DNA from 2 places in the Pedococcus sp. P2_E5 genome. Region 2 is predicted to be linked to the other one. Evidence: riboswitches for the same ligand, from Rfam matches in the RefSeq annotation. Region 2 holds a riboswitch; the other holds the start of a gene.
The links. A riboswitch is a leader RNA that binds a small molecule or an ion and turns the genes downstream of it on or off. The one in region 2 is predicted to bind glycine.

Region 1: linked by a shared signal. The riboswitch ahead of AC1DVZ_RS05910 (hypothetical protein) and the one ahead of gcvP (aminomethyl-transferring glycine dehydrogenase) in region 2 are both predicted to bind glycine.

Annotation. Positions count from the first base shown of each region.
Region 1 covers NZ_JBFUEP010000012.1:69,817-78,499, forward strand. The annotation lists gene AC1DVZ_RS05885 (bifunctional 4-hydroxy-2-oxoglutarate aldolase/2-dehydro-3-deoxy-phosphogluconate aldolase) at 1-468, shown strand, start outside; gene AC1DVZ_RS05890 (P-loop nucleotide/nucleoside kinase family protein) at 455-1,096, shown strand; gene AC1DVZ_RS05895 (flavin monoamine oxidase family protein) at 1,386-2,687, opposite strand; partial or broken gene AC1DVZ_RS05900 (biotin synthase BioB) at 3,178-3,569, shown strand; gene AC1DVZ_RS05905 (hypothetical protein) at 3,863-4,414, opposite strand; glycine riboswitch at 4,882-4,974, shown strand; gene AC1DVZ_RS05910 (hypothetical protein) at 5,307-5,735, shown strand; gene gcvT (glycine cleavage system aminomethyltransferase GcvT) at 5,823-6,923, shown strand; gene gcvH (glycine cleavage system protein GcvH) at 6,981-7,355, shown strand; partial or broken gene glyA (serine hydroxymethyltransferase) at 7,366-8,657, shown strand.
Region 2 covers NZ_JBFUEP010000038.1:5,618-14,300, reverse strand. The annotation lists gene AC1DVZ_RS13805 (AAA family ATPase) at 1-1,845, shown strand, start outside; gene gcvP (aminomethyl-transferring glycine dehydrogenase) at 1,865-4,747, opposite strand; glycine riboswitch at 4,820-4,927, opposite strand; gene AC1DVZ_RS13795 (MerR family transcriptional regulator) at 4,999-5,589, opposite strand; gene AC1DVZ_RS13790 (bifunctional nuclease family protein) at 5,803-6,300, opposite strand; gene ftsR (transcriptional regulator FtsR) at 6,320-7,021, opposite strand; gene AC1DVZ_RS13780 (FHA domain-containing protein) at 7,082-7,555, opposite strand; gene gcvH (glycine cleavage system protein GcvH) at 7,694-8,080, opposite strand; gene AC1DVZ_RS13770 (DUF881 domain-containing protein) at 8,154-8,683, opposite strand, start outside.

The sequences.
Region 1 (8,683 bases), on a different contig from region 2:
CGTCTCAGCGCCGAGTATCCGGATGCCGAAATTGGGGCGGGGAGCGTGCTGGACGCGAATTCCGCGTTTGCAAGCGTCGAGGCGGGCGCGCGCTTCCTGGTTAGCCCCCACGTTGATGTTGGAATTCTGCAAACGGCCGCCAGGTACCAGGTCGTCAGCATCTGTGGAGCTGCCACGCCAACTGAGATAGTTGCCGCCGCCACGGCGGGCGCAGACCTCGTCAAGCTCTTTCCATCCAATGTTCTCGATCGCGACTACGCGCGAGCGGTTCTCGAACCGCTCGCCCACATTCCGCTCATTCCCACCGGAGGAGTATCGCCGGAGAATGTTGCCGACTGGTTTTCCGTGGGAGTCGCGGCCGTGGGCGTAGGGAGCTTCGTTACGAAAGCGCGAGGCGAGCCAAACCTACACCCGGTGCGCGCAGCCGCGCGCCAATTTCTTGAGGCGGTGGCTCGTGCCCGCGCCTGACCGCGTTTCGCGCATCGAGCGTCAGGGTAAGGCTTTCGTCGTGGTGGGGCCAGCCGGCTCGGGGAAGTCGTATGTGGCTCGTGAACTCGCCCGTCGAGTAGGTGGGGTTTACCTGGACAAGGACTCCATGGCGAGCCGACTCGTGAGCGCTGCATTAGTCCTAGCCGGGCTCCCGCAAGACGGCCGCGAAGACGAACCCGCCTACGTCGGGCGACTTATGCCCGCCGAGTATGCAGGGCTGTTTGCTTCAGCGGCAGATAACTTGCGGATCGGTCAGTCAGTAGTTCTCGATGCGCCGTTCGCCGCCTATTTGAGCGATCGCGACTTCCTTATCGCCTCTTGCACAGCAGCGGATTGGCCCCCGGACACCCGAATAGTTGTGGTCAAGGTTCAGGCAGGCGAGGAAACCGTCCGCGCGCGCCTTACTGACCGTGCACTTCCACGCGACCGCGCCAAACTTGCCGATTGGAACCGCTTTTGGGGACAACTAGGCGCACAAGACTGCCACTGGGAGGGCGCGTTGCACATCGTTATCCACAACGACGTCGAGCCCAACCTAGAAGAGGCTCTAGGCCTTGCAGAGACAGTCGAGGCGAGTGCTTCGCGGCCCGCCCTCGGTTCCCACTGACTCCGGGGATGGATGATCCTTGCACGCGGGGCGGACGTGCTCGTTGTAACGGGTGTGGGGCCCCGCTGGCAAAGTCCTGCGCGCCACCGGAGCCTGGAAGAAACTCAGCGCATATTTGCGGCTTGTTCCTTACATTACGAGACGAGATATGTGCATCGCGGCTATCTGGTCGCGAAGGTATGGGAGATGCGGACCTCCGGAGCCGCCGCGCGGATGGTCCACCCGCGCGCCTGTTGCCGCCCTCGGGCGGGGGCACTCGGCGGGATCAGCCGGACCCGCCGGGGGGTCCTCAACGGCCGAAGTTCCCCACAGCTTGACCGGCGACACGGGCAGCCGCAATACCGGATTCGATGGCGCCATCGATGTACCCGCACCATCCATTTGCTAGCTCCGATGAGGCAAATACGAGCCGTCCGTTCGGCTGCTGTAGCAGGGTGACGATCGTGCCGAGCTGGCCCGGTCGCAGATACGGTGATCCGCCCTGAGCGAACTCGTCATGTCCCCAGTCATGCGAAATCACATCGACGAGTTCTGAACCTGGCAGCGCAGCGGCGAGCGCTTCCTCAATGACACCCCGCTCCGAGGCATCGAAATCGGGATGCGGGCTGAACGCAACGACAAGCTGACCATCCGGCAACCTCATCTCAGAGCGGATGCGAGTGATTCGGCTTCCAGTCGGCCACGTCGCAGTGACGCGATCAGCATTGCCGCGCACGTGCAGCCAGACCTTCGAGGAGTGCGGAATTGCCATGCCCTGCGCTGCGGCGTCTCGGTGCGCCTGCGGCAGCGCCGGATAGAAGTTGATGGATGTCCAAAGATTCACCGGGACAGCGATTACCGCTACCTTCCCGGATAGGACTTCACCAGAGCGAGTAGTCACGGTGACACCGTCCTCAGCGTGCGCCACGTCAGCGACCGGACTCAACAGCTGGATGTCAACGTCCTGATCCGCAGCCATTGCGTCGATCAGCGACGACGTACCATCGGCGAACCTGTGGCGCGTGAAGGCTTCCGCCCAGAGGTCGTACTTCCAGCCCGCCAGGGCAAACCACCGCAGGAGCAACGTGAACGACGCGTCCTCAAGCCTGCCCGCCATATGCAACAGGTTGCGTGTGAGCCACTCGTTATCCTCTTGGCCAAGGTTGAGCTGATCCAGACGGTCACGAAGCGACAACTGGTCCAGAGTCCGGACCTTGTCTTCGTGGTGCAACGGCTCGTAAGGGCGATCAAATACGTCATCAAAGCCGTCCAGGAGGGCCTCGTACAATCGACGCTCCCGATCCTTCGTCTCGGCCTTGTCGAGCTTCTCGACCGCGGAGTCTGAGGCCTTGACGAACGCGTCGAGTGGCTCTGCTTCCTTGGTTCGCAGCGAGTAGCGAGTGATCTCCGCCCAGACGTGCGGCTGAAACCAGTGGATAGACATCCCACCCATCTCAACACTTCGGCCCGCGAAACTCGTGGTGTATGTCTTACCGCCGAGTCGGTCTCTCGCCTCAAGCAGCACAGTTCGGTGCCCGCGACTCGCCAGTTCGCGAGCCGCCGTGACACCGGCGAACCCCCCGCCAACCACTACAGCGTCATACGCCTTCATTGCATTCCTTTCGTTCGACGACCTCGACCAGCATGGGAGGGGGCACGGATTCACCGCGGCAAAGACCAGTCCCACTTGCGCCACCTTCCATCGATCCAAGAGGCGAACGACTCGGACGCAGTGGGCGCAGGGGTGGGGGTAGTGAAGACAGTAACCACGTTACCAATGCGAGGCAATCTGAACAAACCTGTGTGTAGATTCGCCCGCTCCCTCAGCGGCCTCACACCTCGATGGCGGACTACGCGCATTGATCCCAAATCGCTGTCGGTCGGTGTTCCCGCGAATGAGGCGCGCGCCTTGGCCGAGCGTCAGCCGATCGCGACTCCCTCAGCCCCGCCCCTCTTCGGGCGGACACACTTTCGCGCTGATAAGGACTCCGCTTTGCCCATCCAGTGAAGGATGCTTCCCGTGCTTCCAAGGAGTGAGACGTCAGGCGACGGTCACCGCGTATTCCCAACTGTCGCCGCATTCCCCGCCGAACGCAGGAGTTCTGTTGAGCAGCATCATCGAGTGCGGCCGGCAGCAGGTCCTAGCGGGACGGGCCGGGTTTGGACGAGGCGCAGCTGGACGAGGTCATGAGGCTGCATGACGAGGACCTCGAGGGCCTTCTCGCCTTGGCCATGAGGTGCGGGTTAAGTGGTGCGGGGAGTCCGTGGAGGTTGAGGGCATCATCTCCCTCAAGACCGGCGGTTGCCCTGAGGACTGTCATTTCTGTTCGCGGTCCGGGCAGTTTAGCTCTCCGGTCCGGTCGGTGTGGCTGTGCCCTCCCGAGCTGGTGGCTGCGGCCAGCAGCTCGCAACCGGCGCCAGCGAGTTCTGCATCGTGGCGGCGGTCCGCGGCCCGGACGAGCGGCTGATGGCGCAGGTCCGCAATGGGATCGAGGCTGGCGGCCACCCTCGGCCTGCTGCTCCTAATCGCGCAAAACCGCGACGTTCCGCTCGCGTTGCGGGATGCGTTGGGTTGCCGTGTATGCGGGGCGGCACCTGAGCCGCGAACGTGCCCCGTGGACGTCGCCCTCCAGTCGGCCGGGACTGTGACGCCGCGATCCCCAGTGTCCGTTTGTACGCGCATCCCAGCGCGGCTACTGAGTCCGTCTCGGCAGCACTGGTGGCGCCGTCGGGGACTGCGGGAACTACGGAATCGGGACTCTCGACCTCATCGAACCTGCGTAGTTCCTACAGCTCAACCTGCTCCGGCACGAAGTCGTGCGGGTCAGGCATGTGTGCGCGCCACCCCCTTCTGACGTATCCGGACGGAAGGCCGTGAGGCAGGCCGCGCTGCTCCCGCTCCTCCTGAATCCGCTCCCAACGGCGCAGGGCTGCGTCACCTTCCAGGATGCGGAGCGCGTCACAGTCGGCCGTGGGGCGACCGCAGCTGCACTCCTCGCCCGGCAAATCGTGGTGCTCCACGTGGATGAGACAGAGCAGCCGAAATGCGTGCTCCCGGGAGGCGTACGCGCGCATCGCGGCGCGGTGGGCCTCCTCTGGCGCGTCGGCGTCTACCTCGTGCTCTACGGGTTGCGTGGGCCGCCTTTGAAGTTGCTGTCGCAACCTCTCGCTCTCTGCGTCGGCGCCTCGAAGCTTGGCCTCGTATTCGTCGGCGAGGGCTGTTATCCGCTGTCGTTCGTGCTCTTGCCACATCTGCTGGTGGATGGCGGCGGCCCTCTTGAGGTCATGAACGTTGTATCCCTGGTGTCCGATGCAGAGGTCGCAGACAGTCGGCTCCACCGGTAGACCATTGGGCCCCGGGGGCGTCAGGACGGCGTTGTTGACCTGACAACATCGGCAAACACCCATGAGGCCTATGGTATATAGCCGAGCTGGGGGCGTGGGTATGTGGATTCTTGGCGCGTCCTGATTGCAGCCGCCTCTTACCGTGTGAGACGGCCCCGGGACGCTTCGGACCCAGGCACGTTGAGAGCCTGCATCAGGCCATCCACCTGCTGCTCTCCTGTGCATGGCCCGCGTTTGGGGATCTCGCCGACGGCAACGACGCTAGCGCCAAGCTTTCGGTCTCAACGGACCTTTCCGCCCGGCGTGACTTGACCCTTTGAGGCATCCGAGGCTTAGAAACATCTGGCTGCCCACGCGAACCGGTGAAGCCGCCACAATCCGATGCTGCGCCAGTTCGGCGGTTTGCGAGACGCCAGCGTCGTTCCAAGAATCTCTCAGGTACCCATGACCGTTGTGGTGAGGCGAACTCTGGAAAGCAGGACCCGGTCCTGCACCCACGGTGCAAGCCGCTACCCGCGGCGAAGCTCTCAGGTCCCGATGACAGAGCGGGGAGGTCACCCACCGCCGCCGTGYCCCGGCGGCACCCATCAGGGAGCCTCCCGAATGACACACGCATTGGGCGCGTCACTCGCCACATTCGGATTCAGCGCCAACGACCAAGTTTCTGGGCTGTCCCGGCTCGGCTACGACTCCCTCGACGCACTGGTCTATGCTGCGGTGCAGTGGGAGTGCGCACCGCAGTCAACTTGGTTCTGCCGCCAGCCGCCTTGGAGGCGGAGGCCTCCGCGTGAGCTGCCCGGGCTCCGCCGCCCGCAACAATCCCGGCGAGTTGATGATCGGGCTGGGCTGCCACGGCGCCGCCACGCCGGGCGTAATCCGCCCCTGATTGCTCGACAGCCCGGCCTGGTACACCGCGTACGGGCCCTGCCCACCCAGGATCAGCGGCGGCCGTCTGAGGGCGCTGCGCAACTTTCAGACCATGGTGCCCGGCCCCTTCGCCGGCCTCGCCATCGCGGACGCGTCGCTGCTCGACCAAGACACGGCAGTCGCCGAAGGGAGGACCGGCATGCGCCGTGCGACCGGGGTCCCGATCGACTGTGTCGTCGTCGACGCGAACGCGCGGCCCCTGACCCTCGCGGGGCCACACACCCTCCGCGATTCCTTCCGCGTCGAGATTGTTCGTGGCCGCAGTCCTCCAGGGCTGGGGGAGGACGAGCTCTTAGGGACTATGCGGTTGCGCGGAGGCGGTCTACCCCGCCGGCACGTAGGCCGACAAGTACTCGCCGGCTGTCCAGCGCATCGACGGCAACCATGATGACCGCCATCTGTTGCTCGTGCCTACCGCCGGGTCTCCTCGCAACGTGAGACCGCCCAAACCTTCTTCTGAGCCGTAAGGAGACCCATGTCCAAGCCCACCGCTCTGCACGCGGTTCATAACGCCGCTGGGGCCAGTTTCACCGACTTCGCCGGCTGGCAGATGCCGCTGCGGTACAGCAGCGAGCTCGCCGAGCACCACGCGGTGCGCAGGACCGCCGGCCTGTTCGACCTGTCCCACATGGGGGAGCTCGAGGTCGTGGGGCCACAAGCCGCCGCTTTCCTGGACTACGCCATGGTCGGCGAGATCAGCGCCGTCGCCGTCAACAAGGCGAAGTACACGATGATCTGCCAGGAGGACGGCGGCATCCTCGACGACCTGATTGTCTACCGGCTGGAGGATCACCGGTACATGGTGGTGGCCAACGCCTCCAACGCCGAGGCCGTCCTCCAGGCGCTGCACAAGCGGTCCGCCGGGCTAGACGCCGCCGTCCAGGATGCCCGCGATGACTGGTCGCTCATCGCGATCCAGGGGCCGCTGGCCGCCGAGGTGCTCGAGGAGGTGAGCGACGCAAACCTGGCTGCCCTGAGGTACTACACCATCGCCGAGGTCACGGTGGCCGACCGTCCGGTGCGCCTGGCCCGCACCGGCTATACGGGGGAGGACGGCTTCGAGATCTTCTGCGCCGCCGACACCGCCCCTGACATCTGGGCCGCACTGGCTGCCGCTGGCGCCGAGCGCGGAGTGGTCCCGGCGGGACTGGCCTGCCGCGACTCTCTGCGCCTGGAGGCGGCAATGCCGTTGTACGGCAACGAGCTCAGTGCCCAGCTCACCCCCTACGAGGCCGGTCTCGGCCGAGTCGTGCGGCTTGAGAAGCCCGGTGACTTCGTCGGGCGCGCCGCGCTCGAGAGGCGCGCCCACGAGCGGGTGACGCGGGTGCGTGTCGGGCTGCTCCCGCAGGGGCGTCGCTCGCCCCGTGCGGGAGCCGCGGTGCTGCACCGGTCCACCGGAGCCCGAGTCGGTGCGGTGACCAGCGGTGCCCCATCTCCCACTCTGGGCTACCCGATCGCAATGGCTTACGTCGACACCGCCCTCTCCGAGCCTGGGCAGCGTCTGCATGTCGACGTCCGTGGCACGGCCGTCCCAGCTGTCGTCGTCCCGCTTCCGTTCTACAGCCGACAGCGCTGACATCCGACAGCGCGTCGTCGGACGCCTTGTAAACCCCCATCCCCGAAGGAGCACCAGATGTCTGTTCCCCCTGACCTGCAGTACACCAAGGACCACGAGTGGCTGCGCGTCGAGGGGGATGTCGCCACCATCGGCATCACCGCCTACGCCGCAGACGCCTTGGGCGACGTCGTCTACGTCGACCTTCCCGACGTCGGCACGGTCCTTGCCTGCGGGGAGTCCTGCGGCGAGATCGAGTCCACCAAGTCGGTCAGCGACCTTTACGCCCCGGTTGACGGCAAGGTGCTTGAGCTCAACGACGCGGTGGTCGACGAGCCCTCCCTGGTGAACACCGCCCCCTTCACCGACGGCTGGCTGCTGCGCGTCAAGGTGGCGAACGCGCCTGCCCTGCTTGACTCGACGGCATACACCGCCCTGACCGAGCAGGGCTGAGGAGCCGGCCATGACCATCGCCAACCTGCTGAACCAGAACCTCGCCCAGGTTGACCCTGAGGTCGCTGCCGCGCTCGACGCGGAGCTGCGCCGCCAGGAGGCCACTCTGGAGATGATCGCCTCGGAGAACTTCGCGCCCGTGGCCGTCATGCAGGCCCAGGGCTCGGTCGCCACCAACAAGTACGCCGAGGGGTACCCAGGACGTCGGTACTACGGCGGCTGCGAGAACGTCGACATCGTGGAGCAACTCGCCATCGACCGAGTGAAGGCGTTGTTCGGTGCCGAGTACGCCAACGTGCAGCCGCACTCCGGCGCCCAGGCCAACACGGCCGTCTTTTTTGCGCTGCTGCAGCATGGGGACACGATCCTCGGCCTCGACCTGGCGCACGGCGGCCATCTCACCCACGGCATGCGGCTCAACTACAGCGGCAAGACGTTCAACGTCGTGCCGTACCACGTGGGCGATGACGGCCGCGTCGACATGGGCGAGGTGGCGCGACTTGCACGCGTGCACCGCCCGAAGATGATCATCGCCGGCTGGTCGGCCTACCCGCGCCAACTCGACTTCGCGCAGTTCCGCCAGATCGCCGACGAAGTGGGCGCCATCCTGTTCGTGGACATGGCCCACTTCGCCGGGCTGGTTGCCGCGGGGCTGCACCCCAGCCCGGTCCCGCACGCCCATGTCACCACCTCGACCACGCACAAGACCTTGGGCGGACCACGGGGCGGAGTGGTTCTCACCAACGACGCGGCGATCGCCAAGAAGATCAACTCCTCAGTGTTCCCGGGCCTGCAGGGTGGCCCGCTCGAGCACGTCATCGCCGCCAAGGCGGTGTGCTTCCTGGTCGCTGGCAGCCAGGAGTTCAAGGACCGCCAGCGCCGCACCCTGGAGGGTGCCCGGATCCTCGCCGAACGGCTCACCCGCGAGGACGTCTGCGCCGCGGGGGTCAAGGTCCTCACCGGGGGCACCGACGTGCACCTCGTCCTTGTCGACCTCGTGGAGTCCGAGCTCGACGGCAAGCGGGCCGAGGATCGGCTGCACCAGATCGGGATCACCGTCAACCGCAACGCCGTCCCCTACGACCCACGCCCCCGATGGTCACCTCGGGGCTGGGCATCGGCACCCCGGCCCTGGCGACCCGGGGGTTCGGCCCACTGGAGTTTGCCGAGGTCGCCGACATAATCGCCGAAGCCCTCCAACCGGAGCTCGCCGAGGGCGCTGCCGCAAGGCTGCAGGACCGGGTCGCGGCCCTCGCGGGAAGGTGTCCGCTTTATCCGTCCGTGCCCGGGCTGTCTTCATAACCGGACCTGAGGGGGACGCCTGCCCC
Region 2 (8,683 bases):
GCCACGGCCGCGTTGTCGACGCACCGGGCCGAGGCTGTCGCGGCGCAAGAGGCCGTCGCCCTGGCCCAGCGGGGCGCGGCCCGGCTCGAGACCGCGACGGCCACGGTGGAGCGCGTCTCGGCGCTGTTGAGGTCACGCACCACGCTCGACGCCACGCTCGCCGAGCTGGCTGAGTGCGAGTCGGCGATGGGTGCCCAGCGCACCCGTGCCCAGGACCTGCGCGACATCTACCAGGACCGACGCCAGGCCAGGCTCGACTCGATGGCCGGCGAGCTGGCGAGCCGGCTGGAGCAGGACCGGCCGTGCCCCGTGTGCGGCGCCGCCGACCACCCCGCCCCTGCACCCTCAGGCGATCTCGTCACGCCCGCCGAGGTCTCCGAGGCCGAGACTGCGTGGCAGGCGGCAGCCACCGCGCTCGGCGCCACCGAGCGCACCGCCGCCGCCCTGGGGGCCACCGTCGCACACCTGCGCGAGCAGCTGGGCGACGAGGCCCGCGACCAGGTGGCCCTTGGCGTGGCCGTTGCCGAGGCCCGGGGCGAGCTCGCGGAGGCGAGTCAGGCGGCAACGGCCCTCGAGCAGGCCCGCAACCACGCGGAAACGGTGCGGCTTGCCGTGGACTCGGTCGCTGCACAGCTGGCGGCCCTGCGCGAGAGTGCGGTCACGGTGGGATCACGCATCGGCGCGCTCGAGACCGAGCTCGAGACCGAGCGTGAAGCACTGACCGCGGCGGTTACCCAGCACGCCGACACGTGTCCCTGCGCAGAGTGGGGTCGAGCGCCAGAGTCGCAGGGCCAGACCCTGCGCGATCCTGATCAGCTGGGCCGGACCGCCGCTGCCCACGCCACGGCCACCGCAGCCGCCACCGCACACGCTGCCGGTGTTCGCGACCTCGACCGGGCGACCCGCGATCACGCCGAGGTCGTCGCCGCCACGGACGAGTCCTTCAGCGCAGCAGGGTTCCCCGACGCGGAGCAGGCGCGGTCAGGACTCCTGTCGGCAGCCGAGATCACGCGCCTGCGCAGCGCGGTGGTCGCCCACGACCAGGCCGTCCTCGTGGCCCAGACCACCCTTGCCGAACCAGGCGTACAGGAGGCCATGGAGGCGCCAGCGTGCGACGTGGCCACCCTCGCGAGGGCCCGCGACGCGGCGCACGCGGCGTACACGGCTGCGGTGGCAGCCGACACCCTCGTGCGGCGCACGCTGGACGGCCTGGACCGGGTCCGGGGCTCCATCACCCGGCGGTGTGGGCAGATCCTTGCGGCAGAGGCGAGGCATCAGGTGCTCCGTGAGCTCGCCGACGCCGTGGCCGGCACCAGCGCGAACAACGCCCTTCGGATGCGGTTGTCGGCCTTCGTCCTGGCCGCTCGGCTGGAGAAGGTCGCCACCCTCGCCAACGAGCGGTTGTCCGGTATGGGAGAGGGCCGCTACCAGCTGCGGCACACGGACCACCTGGCGGCCCGCGGGGCACGCAGCGGTCTCGGGCTCGAGGTGCTCGACCTGTGGACCGGGCACGCGCGCGACACCTCGTCGCTGTCGGGCGGTGAGTCGTTCATGGCCTCGCTCGCCCTGGCCCTGGGGCTGGCCGACGCCGTCCGTGAGGAGTCCGGCGGGTTCGACCTGCAGACCCTCTTCGTCGACGAGGGGTTCGGCACCCTCGACGACGAGAGCCTCGAGCAGGTCATGTCGGTGCTCGACGACCTCCGCGAGGGCGGCCGTGCCGTGGGGGTCGTGAGCCACGTCGCCGAGCTGCGCACCCGCATCCCCAGCCAGATCGTGGTTCGCAAGACCGAGCGCGGCTCGTCGGTGCACGTGACCACCACCGACGAGGCCGCGCCCGCGGCCTAGCGAACCAGGCTCACGCCTCTCAGCTCTCGAACGCCTCCGGCGGAGGGCAGCTGCAGACCAGGTTGCGGTCGCCGTAGGCGCCGTCGATGCGAGCCACCGGGGGCCAGTACTTGTCGGCTGCCTCGACCCCGACCGGGAAGGCCGCCGCGGACCGCTCGTACGGGTACTCCCACTTGCCGGCCAGCGCCTTGGCGGTGTGCGGAGCGTTGCGCAGCATGCTGTCGACGACGGCCACCTCACCGGACTCGACCTCGGCGATCTCCTGACGGATCGCGATCATCGCGTCACAGAAGCGGTCGATCTCGTAGCGGTCCTCGCTCTCGGTCGGCTCGACCATCAGGGTGCCCGCCACGGGGAAGGACATCGTCGGCGCGTGGAAGCCGTAGTCGATCAGTCGCTTGGCCACGTCGTCCACGCTGACCCCGCTGCGCTTGGTCAGGTCACGCAGGTCGAGGATGCACTCGTGCGCGACGACGCCGTCGTGGCCGGAGTAGAGCACCGGGTAGTGCTCGCGAAGCCGAGCGGCGATGTAGTTGGCGTTGAGCACGGCCACCTGCGTGGCGCGGGTCAGACCGGCGCCGCCCATGAGGCGCACGTAGGCCCACGAGATCGGCAGGATGCTCGCCGAGCCGTAGGGCGCGGCCGAGATCGGTCCGACTCCCGTCTCCGGCCCTGCCTCGGCCGCCAGCGGGTGGTTGGGCAGGTGCGGCGCCAGGTGCGCGCGGACCGCCACCGGACCGACGCCGGGACCGCCGCCACCGTGCGGGATGCAGAACGTCTTGTGCAGGTTCAGGTGCGAGACGTCGGCACCGAACTTGCCGGGTCGGGCCAGGCCCACGAGGGCGTTGAGGTTGGCCCCGTCGACGTACACCTGGCCACCCGCGTCGTGCACCAGGGCGCACAGGTCCGTGATCGTGTCCTCGAAGACACCGTGGGTCGACGGGTAGGTCACCATGATGGCGGCGAGGTCGTCGCGGTGCTGGCCCACCTTGGCCCGCAGGTCGTCCATGTCGATGTCACCGCCGGGGGCGGTCTTGACGACGACGACCTTCATGCCCGCCATCACCGCACTGGCAGCGTTGGTGCCGTGGGCGCTGGCGGGGATCAGGCAGATGTTGCGCTGCGACTGGCCGTTCGCCGCGTGGTAGGCGTGGATGGCCAGGAGCCCTGCGAACTCGCCCTGTGAACCGGCGTTCGGCTGCAACGACACCGCGTCGTAGCCGGTGATCTCGCAGAGCCAGTCGGACAGTTCGGCGATGAGGTCACGGATGCCCTCGGTCTGGTGGGCCGGGGCGAAGGGGTGCAGGTGGGCGAACTCGGGCCAGGTCACGGCGACCATCTCGGTGGTCGCATTGAGCTTCATCGTGCACGACCCGAGCGGAATCATGCCGCGGTCCAGGGCGAAGTCACGATCGGACAGCCGGCGCAGGTAGCGCAGCATCGAGGTCTCGCTGTGGTGGCTGCTGAACACCGGGTGGGTGAGGTAGTCACTCGTCCGGACCAGGTGCTCGGGCCACGAGAGCTCGGCGATGGTGACCTCGGTCGGTCCGGGAACGCCGAACGCGCTCCACACGGCCTCGAGGTCGCGCAGGTCGGTGGTCTCGTCCAGGCTGATCGACACGTGGTCGGCATCGACGCGCCAGACGTTCACCCCTCGCTGGGCTGCTTCGCTGAGCACCTCGTCGGCCCGACCGGGCACCGACACCGTGATGGTGTCGAAGAAGTTGGTGCTCACGACGTCGATGCCCGCAGTCGTCAGGCCACTGGCCAGGGTCTCGGCGTGGCCGTGGACTCGCCGCGCGATCGCGGCCAGGCCCGCAGGGCCGTGGTACACGGCATACATCGAGGCCATCACGGCGAGGAGCACCTGGGCCGTGCAGATGTTGGACGTCGCCTTCTCGCGCCGGATGTGCTGCTCGCGCGTCTGGAGGGCGAGCCGATAGGCCGGCGCCCCCTCGGTGTCGACGCTCACCCCGACGAGTCGGCCGGGCAGGGACCGTTCGAGGCCGGCGCGCACACTCATGTAGCCCGCGTGGGGACCGCCGAAGCCCATGGGTACGCCGAAACGCTGGCTGGTGCCCACGGCGACGTCGGCGCCCCACTCCCCCGGCGCCGTCGCCAGGGTCAGGGCGAGCAGGTCCGCGGCAGCGGTCACGAGAGCACCCGCGTCGTGGGCGGCCGAGGCCAGCGCGCGCCAGTCGCGCAGCTCGCCGTCTGCCCCGGGGTACTGCACGAGGACACCGAAGACGGCGCGGTCCCCCGCCGCGGCCCGGAGGGCGGCGGCGGAGTCGATACCGTCGAGGTCGGCCACGACGACGGCGAGGCCCAGCGGCTTGGCACGGGTCTGCATCACGGCGAGCGTCTGGGGGAAGACATGCCGGTCGACGGCCAGCACGGCGTCGGCCGCGACCTTGCTGGAGCGACGCATCAGCGTCATGGCCTCGGCGGCCGCGGTCCCCTCGTCGAGCAGCGACGCCCCGGACGTGGTCAGGCCGGTGAGGTCGCTGACGACCGTCTGGAAGTTGAGCAGCGCCTCGAGCCGGCCCTGGGAGATCTCGGGCTGGTAGGGCGTGTAGGCGGTGTACCAGGCGGGGCTCTCCAGGACGTTGCGTTGGATGACGGCAGGGGTGATCGTCCCGTAGTAGCCGAGCCCGATCATCGACGTCATCACCTGGTTGCGACGAGCCAGGGCGCGCAGCTCCTCGATGACGGCCGCTTCGGACGCCGCAGGCTCCACGCGGAGCGGGCCGTCGGTGCGGATCGCACCCGGCAGGGCGTGGTCCACCAAGGCATCCAGTGAACTGTGCCGGACGGCCGCGAGCATGACGTCGACATCGGCATCGGACGGGCCGATGTGGCGCCCGGCGAACTCGGGCAGGTCGGTGGTGAACTGGGCGGACATGAGGCTCCTGAGGCTCGGTGTGCTCGGATCGCCTCCCCTTCTGTCACGGCGCGGACGCCGCTTCAGAGGTGCCTGTCCCACGCAGTCCTGGCGCCTGAGAGGTTCCGGGGAGTTTGCCCCTTCGGCGCCCCGCCGTGCTACCCGTGAGGGTGCACGCGGGGACTCTCCCGCGCGGGATGTTCAGCGCAGCCAATCTACAACACAGCCGCCGTTCCCGAGGGAACGGCGGCTGTGTTGGACGTTCGGGCGGGTCAGGCCAGGCGGGCCGCGCGGCGTTCGCGCAGCTCATCACCGGGGTGGTCTGCAGGCACGTCGTCGTCGGTGCGCTCACTGGGGAGGGCTGCGAGCTCTCCCTCGACCTCGCGCCAGACGCGGCCGACGGCGATGCCGAAGACTCCCTGACCACCCTGGACGAGGTCGATGACCTCGTCGGCGGACGTGCACTCGTAGACCGAGGCGCCGTCGCTCATCAAGGTGATCTGGGCCAGGTCCTCCACACCACGCTCGCGCAGGTGGTTGATCGCCACGCGGATCTGCTGGAGGGACACCCCGGTGTCGAGCAGGCGCTTGACGACCTTGAGGACGAGGATGTCCCGGAAGCCGTAGAGCCGCTGCGTGCCGGAACCGGTGGCGCCACGCACCGACGGCTCGACCAGGCCGGTGCGGGCCCAGTAGTCGAGCTGGCGGTAGGTGATGCCGGCCGCCTTGCACGCGGTCGGGCCGCGGTAGCCGATGTCGTCGCTCAGCTCAGGTAGGTCGTCCGTGAACAACAGCCCCTGTGCCGAAGCCGGCACGCTCGTGTGGCCGTGCTGAGCCTCGTTGCTCGGGTTCACAGCGCTCACCTCCTGGAAACTTCTACTGGATACCGCTGCGGGCAATGCCGAGGCGGTGTAGTTACACCGATCGCATTACGGGTCTGTGCCGAAGGTACGGCCGCGCGGAACCAAAGGTCAACAACCACTCGACCTTGGCGCTTCGGCGTGTCGCGGCCGAACGGCATACTCTCGATGTTCAGTTGAGGGTGATGGTTGTGAGCACAGGCAGGGCATTTGTCCCTAGCCAGTTGTCCCGGTTTCGTCTGGTTTGGTCTCGAAGTCCTCGGCCGATACGTGGTCCAGGAACTCACGGAACCGCTCGACCTCGTCGTCCTTGTCCTCCTCGCCGGACATCGCGACTCCCGCCTCCTCGAGCAGCGACTCCCCCGCGACGATCTGCGTGCCGGTGCGCAGGGCCAGGGCGATGGCGTCGGACGAGCGGGAGGAGATCTCGGTGGTGCCGTCGAGGATCAGGGCTGCGTGGAAGACCCCGTCACGGAGCTCGACGATGCGCACCTCGGTCAGCCGGTGGCCCAGTCCCTCGATGACGTTCTTCATCAGGTCGTGGGTGAGCGGACGGGGCGGCTCGATGCCCTGTTGGGCGTAGGCGATGGCCGTGGCCTCCGCGGCGCCGATCCAGATCGGCAGGTAGCGGTCGCCGTCGCGCTCGCGCAGCAGCACGATGGGGTGGTTGGTGGGCATCTCCACCCGGACGCCGAGGACCTCGAGCACCTTCACCGTTCCACCTTAACCCGGTTCAGCCGCGCTGGAGCCCGTCCCTCACGAGTGCGGTGTGCAAGGCGATGCACAGGCGCAGGACGTCACCGGTCGGATCGGTCGTGGAGCCACCGCGCGCCGCCTTCGTCGACGTTGGACGGTGAGGAGTCACGACCTGCTGGACCAGACCGATCTCGCGGTCGGCCGCGGTGCGGAACGGCCTCAGGTGGCGGGGTTCGAGGCCGTAGGCCGCCAGCTCGGCAGCCGTGTGCGCCACCGTGAGTGCCGCGTCCCCGAAGTGCCCCGTCGCGTCGGGGTGCAGCAGGCCGTAGTTCTCCAGCGCGTCGACCGTGTCGGCATCGAGCCCCGAGGACGTCGCCAGCTCGGCCCGGGTGAGTCGCAGGGACCCGACCGCCGTGAGCGCCTCGGCGCTCGGCACCTCAGGGTCCGCGACCGGGGTCGGGACGGTGGGACGCGGCATACCGGTGTCCGTGCGCTCGGGTGTCAGGCCACGGTCCAGGGCGTCCAGCGCGGCCGCGATCACCTTGAGCGGCCAGAAGTGGTCGCGCTGGGCGGTGAGGATGTAGCGCAGCCGGTCGAGGTCCTGCACGGCGTAGGTGCGGTAGCCCGACCCGGTGCGCGCCGGCGTGACCAGTCCCTCGGCCTCGAGGAAGCGGATCTTGGAGATCGTGACGTCAGGGAAGTCCTGCTTGAGGGCAGCCAGGACCGCACCGATGGTCATGGACTGTCGCGTCGTGCGAGCACTCACCAGGAGCCTGTGTTCCGTGTCGGGAAGGCTTGGTCAGGCCCTGCCGGCATAGAAGACGAGTCGGAACTTGCCGATCTGGACCTCGTCGCCCGTCTGCAGCGTGGCCTCGTCGATCCGCTCGCGGTTCACGTAGGTGCCGTTGAGCGAGCCGACGTCGCGGACCACGAAGGTGTTGCCCTCACGCCGGAAGTTCGCGTGCTTGCGCGACACCGTGACGTCGTCGAGGAAGATGTCACTGTCGGGGTGGCGGCCCGAGTTCACCTCGTCGTCGTCGAGGAGGAACCGGGCTCCGGTGTTGGGGCCACGCAGGACGACCAGCAGCGCGGTGCCGGGGCGCAGCGCGTCCACGGTCGCCTGGTCGGCCTTGCTGAGGGAGATCTCGACCTCGGCGCTCGTGTCGACCTGCTCGAGGTCGTGGATGCCGGGCAACCGCATCGTCGTCGGCTCGTGCGGACGCGATGTCGGCTCGTTGTCGCCGCCGCTCGCGGGCGGTTGAGGGGACGACATCTGGTCGTCGTTCTCGGTGCCGTTCATCAGGTCCGCACTCCTCGTGGTGGTTCTGTCCGCCCCCTCTAGCAAAGCACAAACCCTAAGGGACGCCGGTGTCGTCTGCAGCGAAATGTGTGAACGGGCGCCCCCAACGGGTCAGAGGAGGGCCTGGTATGCCGCTGGGTCGAGCAGGGCTGCGACGGCTGCGTCGTCCGACGGTCGCAGCTCGTACATCCAGCCCTCACCATAGGGGTCGCTGTTGACCAGCTCGGGGGTGGCGTCGAGGGAGTCGTTGACTGCTGTCACCTCACCGGCGAGGGGCGCGTACAGGTCGCTGACCGACTTGGTCGACTCGACCTCGCCGCACGCGTCTCCGGCGGCCACCGTGTCGCCCACCGTCGGGAGGCTGACGTACACGACGTCACCCAGGGAGTCCTGCGCGAACGAGGTGATCCCGATCCGCACCGTGCCGTCGTCGCCCGACCGCACCCACTCGTGCTCGGCCGTGTAACGCAGGTCCTGGGGGTACTCCAGCTCGCTCATGATGCTCCTCGGTGGATGGTGGTGGGACGGACCCGTCGGCGACCGCGGTGCCAGCGAGCCACGCTGGTGGTGCTCAGGGTGACGGCGCCGGGACGGGCCGAGCGTAACGAGGCTCGCTCAGACTGTGCAATGCGGTGATGGCGACATCGTCGGACTGCCGCACCGTGGGCAGCGCACCGTCTCCACGGACCGACTCGCTCACGCCGCCGGGGATCTCCATGGCCGAGGCCATCGTCGCGCTGTCGCCGATGGCCTTGATGACGTAGGGCGGCGCGACCCGCTCTCCCCCGATCTCGATCGCACCGTCGACGTCGGCGAACCAGGTGTCGGCCACCACCCGCACGTCCCCGATCTGCACCGCCTCGGCTCCGGCGTCGCGCAGCTCCTGCAGGGCGTCGAGCAGTCGGGCGGCGGTGATCTTGTGGTCCGGGTCGTTGATGGTGATGACGACGCCGGGACCCGTGGCCGGTGAGGTGCCGGTGAGGATGCCCAGGGTGTCCAGCCGCTCCTGGGCGGACTTCAGGGCCTCAGCGCTGGAGTCGACCCCCGAGATCAGCTTGTCGCGGCTCACCTCGAGCTCGCGGGAGTCCGACGCCAGCCGGT